Streptantibioticus cattleyicolor NRRL 8057 = DSM 46488: one gene and its partner. The main gene of each other region encodes a partner of the protein of the gene in region 2 in a complex. Links are inferred from orthologs where the notes say so. Each region holds a gene or a part of one and is shown on either strand. Other genes may lie near its edges.

Evidence for each region.
Region 1: the proteins of SCATT_RS16345 (region 2) and SCATT_RS24125 are in contact, whole or in part, in a solved structure (PDB 8BNU), measured with the Escherichia coli proteins. The link is inferred for Streptantibioticus cattleyicolor NRRL 8057 = DSM 46488 from one-to-one orthologs.

What each region holds. Positions count from the first base shown.
Region 1 is NC_017586.1:5,508,757-5,511,916, forward strand. What follows is about bases 1-2,931. They hold SCATT_RS24125 (3-hydroxyacyl-CoA dehydrogenase NAD-binding domain-containing protein), read left to right. Parts: upstream 1-344; coding sequence 345-2,519; downstream 2,520-2,931. Other genes in these bases: SCATT_RS24120 (acetyl-CoA C-acetyltransferase), read left to right, coding at 1-300; SCATT_RS24130 (MerR family transcriptional regulator), read right to left, coding at 2,524-2,931. In the rest of the region: more of SCATT_RS24130, read right to left, coding at 2,932-3,160. UniProt on the Escherichia coli protein: Catalyzes the formation of a hydroxyacyl-CoA by addition of water on enoyl-CoA. Also exhibits 3-hydroxyacyl-CoA epimerase and 3-hydroxyacyl-CoA dehydrogenase activities.
Region 2 is NC_017586.1:3,677,135-3,680,173, reverse strand. What follows is about bases 129-2,938. They hold SCATT_RS16345 (acetyl-CoA C-acetyltransferase), read right to left. Parts: upstream 2,272-2,938; coding sequence 985-2,271; downstream 129-984. Other genes in these bases: SCATT_RS16340 (3-oxoacyl-ACP reductase), read left to right, coding at 2,360-2,938; SCATT_RS16350 (AMP-dependent synthetase/ligase), read right to left, coding at 129-917. Outside these bases: more of SCATT_RS16350, read right to left, coding at 1-128; more of SCATT_RS16340, read left to right, coding at 2,939-3,039.

The DNA of each region.
Region 1 (3,160 bases), 1.8 Mb from region 2 along the record:
CCCGCCTGCCGCAAGGCGCTCGCCAAGGCGGGGCTCACCATCGACGACATCGACCTGGTGGAGATCAACGAGGCGTTCGCCGCCGTCGTCCTGCGCTTCGTCAAGGACATGGGGCTCACGCTGGACAAGGTCAACGTCAACGGCGGCGCCATCGCCATGGGCCACCCGCTCGGCGCCACCGGCGCCATGCTGCTGGGCACCGTAGTCGACGAACTGGAACGGCGCGACCAGCGGTACGGCCTGGTCACCCTGTGCGTCGGCGGCGGCATGGGGATCGCCACCGTCGTCGAGCGGATCTGACCCGCCCCGCCCCCGCCCACCCCGCCTCACGGAAGACCCACACCATGCCCGAGAGCACCACGATCCGCTGGGAACAGGACGCCGACGGTGTCGTCACCCTCGTCCTCGACGACCCCGGCCAGTCCGCCAACACCATGAACGCGGCCTTCGCCGACTCCCTCGACGCCGTCGTCGGCCGCCTGGAGAGCGAACGCGACACCATCCGGGGCGTCGTCGTCACCTCCGCCAAGAAGACCTTCTTCGCCGGCGGCGACCTGCGCGACCTGATCCGCGCCACCCCCGAGAACGCCGCCGAGGTCTTCGAGGGCGGCATGCGCGTCAAGCGGCTGCTGCGCCGCCTGGAGACGCTCGGCCGGCCGGTCGTCGCCGCCATCAACGGCGCGGCCCTCGGCGGCGGTTACGAGATCGCCCTCGCCTGCCACCACCGCGTCGCCCTCGACGCCCCCGGCAGCCGCATCGGCCTGCCCGAGGTCACCCTCGGCCTGCTGCCCGGCAGCGGCGGCGTGGTCCGCACGGTACGGCTGATGGGGATCGCCGACGCGCTGCTCAAGGTGCTCCTCCAGGGCACCCGGTACACCCCGCGCCGCGCGGTGGAGGCCGGCCTGGTCCACGAACTCGCCGCCACGCCCGAGGAGTTGACGGCCAAGGCCCGCGCCTTCATCGACGCCCACCCCGACGCCCGCCAGCCCTGGGACACCGACGGCTACAAGATCCCCGGCGGCACCCCGGCCCACCCCGCGTTCGCCGCCAACCTCCCCGCCTTCCCGGCCAACCTCAGCAAGCAACTGGGCGGCGCCCCCTACCCCGCGCCCCGCGACATCCTGGCCGCCGCCGTCGAGGGCTCCCAGGTCGACTTCGACACCGCCCAGGTCATCGAGGCCCGCTACTTCACCGAACTGGCCTGCGGACCGATCTCGAAGAACATGATCCAGGCGTTCTTCTTCGACATGCAGGCGGTCAACTCCGGCGCCTCCCGCCCGGCCGGCGTCGAGCCGTCCACCGTCACCAGGGTCGCCGTCCTCGGCGCCGGCATGATGGGCGCCGGCATCGCCTACGCCTGCGCCAAGTCCGGCCTGGACGTGGTCCTCAAGGACGTCACCGCCGAGGCCGCCGAACGCGGCAAGGCGTACTCGGCCACCCTGCTCGACAAGGCGCTCGCCAAGGGGCGCACCACCGAGAGGGAACGCGACGAACTGCTGGCCCGGATCACCCCCACCGCCGACACCGCCGACCTGGCCGGCTGCGACGCGGTGATCGAGGCGGTCTTCGAGGACACCGCCCTCAAGCACAAGGTCTTCCAGGAGATCGAGGGCGTCGTCGCCCCCGACGCGCTGCTGTGCACCAACACCTCCACCCTGCCGATCACCCTGCTCGCCGAGGGCGTCCAACGCCAGGAGGACTTCATCGGCCTGCACTTCTTCTCACCCGTGGACAAGATGCCGCTGGTGGAGATCGTCAAGGGCGAGCGCACCGGACAGACCGCGCTGGCCCGCGCCTTCGACCTGGTCCGCCGGATCCGCAAGACCCCGATCGTGGTCAACGACTCCCGGGGCTTCTTCACCTCCCGCGTCATCGGCCAGTTCATCAACGAGGGCGTCGCCATGGTCGGCGAGGGCGTCGAACCCGCCTCGATCGAGCAGGCCGCCGCCCAGGCCGGCTACCCGGCCAAGGTGCTGACGCTGATGGACGAGCTGACCCTGACCCTGCCGCGCAAGATCCGCAACGAGACCCGGCAGGCCGTCGAGGCGGCCGGCGGCACCTGGACCGCCCACCCCGCCGAGGCCGTCATCGACCGCATGGTCGACGAGTTCGGCCGCACCGGACGCGGCGGCGGCGCCGGCTTCTACGACTACGCCGACGGCCGGCGCACCAGGCTCTGGCCGGGGCTGCGCGAACACTTCACCCGCCCCGACGCCGACGTCCCCTTCACCGACATCAAGGAGCGGATGCTCTTCGCCGAGGCGCTGGACTCGGTGCGCTGCCTGGAGGAGGGCGTGCTGACCTCGGTCGCCGACGCCAACATCGGCTCCATCCTCGGCATCGGCTTCCCCGCCTGGACCGGCGGGGTGCTCCAGTACGTCAACGGCTACGAGGGCGGCCTGCCCGGCTTCGTAGCCCGGGCCAGGGAACTCCAGGCGGCCTACGGCGACCGCTTCGCCCCGCCGCCGCTGCTGCTGGCCAAGGCGGAACGCGGCGAGGTCTTCACCGACGCCCGCTGACCGCTCACCGCCCGGACTGCGCGCCCGGTTCCCCGTCGAACCAGGCGCGCAGCTCCTCCTTGAGCGTCCGCTGGAACGCGGTCACCAACGCCTGCACCACCAGCGGCTGCATGGAGGCCGACAGCGACTTGACCGCCGCGATGTCCTCGGTGGCCGAGGCGTCCCCCACCTCCGCGCGGAACAGCCGGCTCAACTCCCGCGCCGCCGCCCGGGCGTGCTCCAGCACCACCTCCCGCGAGGCCAGCACCGCCTCCAGCGTGATCGGCACGTCCAGCAGCCGCACCCCCAGGTGCAGGATGCCCGGATCGACCCGGAAGACCTCCGCGTCCCCGGTGCGCTCCAGCACCCCCATCGCCGCCAGCCGGTCGACGTCCTCCCCGGTCAGCGCCCGCCCGGTCCGCCGCTCCAGCTGCTCCAAGGTCACCTCGGCGGCGTCCTCCGGCACCCAGGAGGCCACCAGCGCCCGGTGGATCGCCAGGTCGTGCGCGGAGATCCCGGGCGGCAACTGCTCCAGGTAGCGCTCGATGGCCGCCAGCGTCAGCCCCTGGTGCTGCAACTCCTCGATCAGCGCCAGCCGCGCCAGGTGCTCGGGGCCGTAGTGGCCCACCCGGCGCGGACCGAGCTGCGGCGGCGGCAGCAGC
Region 2 (3,039 bases):
ACGTACGGGATGGCCACCAGGAACGTCGGCCGGAAGCCGGCGAGGTCGGCCAGCAGGTCCTCGGTGGCGATGCTCGGCGCGTGCCCCAGCCGCACCCGGGCCCGCAGGCAGCCGATGGCGACCATCCGGCCGAGGACGTGCGACAGCGGCAGGAACAGCAGCGTGGAGGCCGGCTCGGTGCTCACCGACCTGAAGACCGGGTGCAGCAGCTCGACGGCGTTGTCCACCTCGGCGAAGAAGTTGCCGTGGGTGAGCACGCACCCCTTGGGCACGCCGGTGGTGCCGGAGGTGTAGACGAGGGTGGCGATGGTGCGCGGGGTGAGCGCGGCCCGCCGCCGGGTCACCTCCTCGTCGTCCACCGCCCGCCCGGCGGTGACGAGTTGCCCGAGCGCCCCGGTGTCGAGCTGCCACACCTCGCGCAGCCCGGGCACCTGTCCGCGCACCGAGGTGACCAGCCGGGTGTGCTCCACGCCCTCGACCACGCAGGCCACGGCGCCGGAGTCGGCCAGGATCCACGCGGTCTGGGCGGCCGAGGAGGTCGGGTAGACCGGGACCGTGATCGCCCCGGCGGCCCAGGCGGCGAAGTCCAGCAGGGTCCACTCGTAGCGGGTACGGGACATGATCGCGAGCCGGTCGCCGGGCTGGATCCCGGCCGTGACCAGCCCCTTGGCCAGCGCCAGCACCTCGTCCCGGAAGGCGGCGGCGGTCACCGGCCGCCACTGGCCCGCGGTGTCCTTGCGGCTCAGCACGGTCTCGTCGGGGGCCTCACGGGCGTTGTCGAACGGTATGTCGGCGAGGCTGCCGGACGCCTCCGGCACCAGGGGCGCCGCGGCGGCCTGGACGACCCGCCCGTTCTCGTAGGTCAACTCCGGTTCTACGGACGTGGGTTGTGGTGGTGGTGACACGACGCGGGACATCGGCGGCTCCAGGGTCGTAGGCGGTGGTGCGGTGCCGGTCGGTGGTGTGTCGGGGCGTGGGGGTACGTCAGGGGCGTTCGAGGATCGCGGTGACGCCCTGGCCGCCCGCCGCGCAGATGGAGATCAGGCCGCGGCCGGGACCTCCGCGTTCGGCGAGCAGGGTGGCCAGGGTGGCGACGATCCGCGCGCCGGTCGCGGCGAACGGGTGGCCGGTGGCCAGCGAGGAGCCGGCCACGTTGAGCCGGGAGCGGTCCACGGTGCCCAGCGGCGCGGGCAGGCCCAGCCGGGTGGCGCAGAACCGCGGGTCCTCCCAGGCCGCCAGGGTCGCCAGCACCTGGGAGGCGAACGCCTCGTGGATCTCGTACAGATCGAAGTCGCGCAGGGTGAGCCCGGCCCGGCGCAGCATCCTGGGCACCGCGTACGCCGGGGCCATCAGCAGCCCCTCCTCGCCGCCGGCGAAGTCCACCGCGGCCGTCCGCGTGTACGTGAGGTACGCCAGCGGTTCCAGGCCGTGCGCGGCGGCCCACTCCTCGCCGGCCAGGAGCACGACGGCGGCGCCGTCGGTCAGCGGGGTGGAGTTGCCCGCGGTCATGGTGGCGTCGGGGGCGTCCAGCCCGAAGACCGGGCGCAGCGCGGCCAGCTTCTCCGGGGTCGAGCCGGGCCGCAGGTTCTGGTCGCGGGCGAGACCGCGGTAGGGGGTGACGAGGGTGTCGAAGAAGCCGCGGTCGTAGGCGGCGGCGAGGTTGCGGTGGCTGGCGGCGGCCAGTTCGTCCTGCTCCCGGCGGCCGATGCCCCAGCGCCGGGCGGTCAGCGCGGCGTGCTCGCCCATGGAGAGCCCGGTACGCGGTTCGGCGTTGCGCGGGATCTCCGGCACCAGGTGGCGCGGGCGCACCCGGGCCAGCAGCCGCGCCCGGGCCGGCCAGGAGGCGGCGCGGCGGGCGGCCAGCAGCAGCCGGCGCAACTCGTCGTTGACGCCGAGCGGCGCGTCGCTGGCGGTGTCGGAACCCCCGGCGATGCCCCAGTCGAGCTGACCCAGGGCGATCTTGTTGGCGACCGCGACGACGCTCTGCAGCCCGGTGCCGCACGCCTGTTGCACGTCGTACGCCGGGGTGGCCGGGTCGAGCGCGCTGCCCAGCACCGTCTCCCTGGCGAGGTTGAAGTCCCGGCTGTGCTTGAGGACGGCGCCGGCCACGAACTCGCCGGGACGGGTGCCGGCCAGCCCGTACCGCTCGATCAGCCCGCCCAGCGCCGCCCCCAGCAACTCCTGGTTGGACGCGGTCGCGAACGGGCCGTCGGAACGGGCGAACGGGACGCGGTTGCCGCCGAGCACCGCGACACGGCCAGCGGTGAGCATGGGCTTCTCCTGTCGTCTCCTTGGCCCGGGGCCGGGGCGTCAGTAGCCTTACCGGCGGTAAACTTACTCCAGAGTAAGGAGAAGGCCAATGGCCGATCGCTACCTTCGTCTCACCGGTACCGCCCCCGGCCGCTTCCTCACCCGCCGCCTCGGTCTGCCCCGGCCCGTCCCGCTGCGCCGGTGGTCGGCGGAGCGCCCCACCCTGGAAGGTCCGGTGCTGCTGCGGACCGCCGGGGCCGGTCCGCACACCGCCGCGCTGCGCACCGTGGTGGAGGCCACCGGGCTGCCGGTGCTGGACGGCCCCGGCCCCGCGTGCGCCGCCGTGGTGGTGGACGCCACCGGGGTGGCCGACCCCGCCGCGCTGGCCGGGGTGCACACCGCGCTCCACCCGGTGGTCCGCTCGGTCACCACCGGCGGCCGGATCGTCGTGCTCGGCACGGTGCCCGGTGACGACCCCGGCCAGGCCGCCGCCCAGCAGGCGCTGGAGGGGTTCGTCCGCTCGCTCGGCAAGGAGATCGGACGCGGCGTCACCGTGCAGCTCGTCCGCCTCGCCGACGGGGCCGGGCCCGCGGCGGCCGGGTCCACGCTGCGCTTCCTGCTGTCCCCCAGGTCGGCCTACGTCAGCGGCCAGGTGATCACCGTCGGCCCCGGCGCCCCCGCCCCGGCGTCCGCGCCGGACGACCCGGACCGGCCGCTCGCCGGCCGCACCGCGCTGGTCACCGGCGCCGCCCGCGGCATCGGCGCCGCCGTCGCCGAAACCCTCGCCCG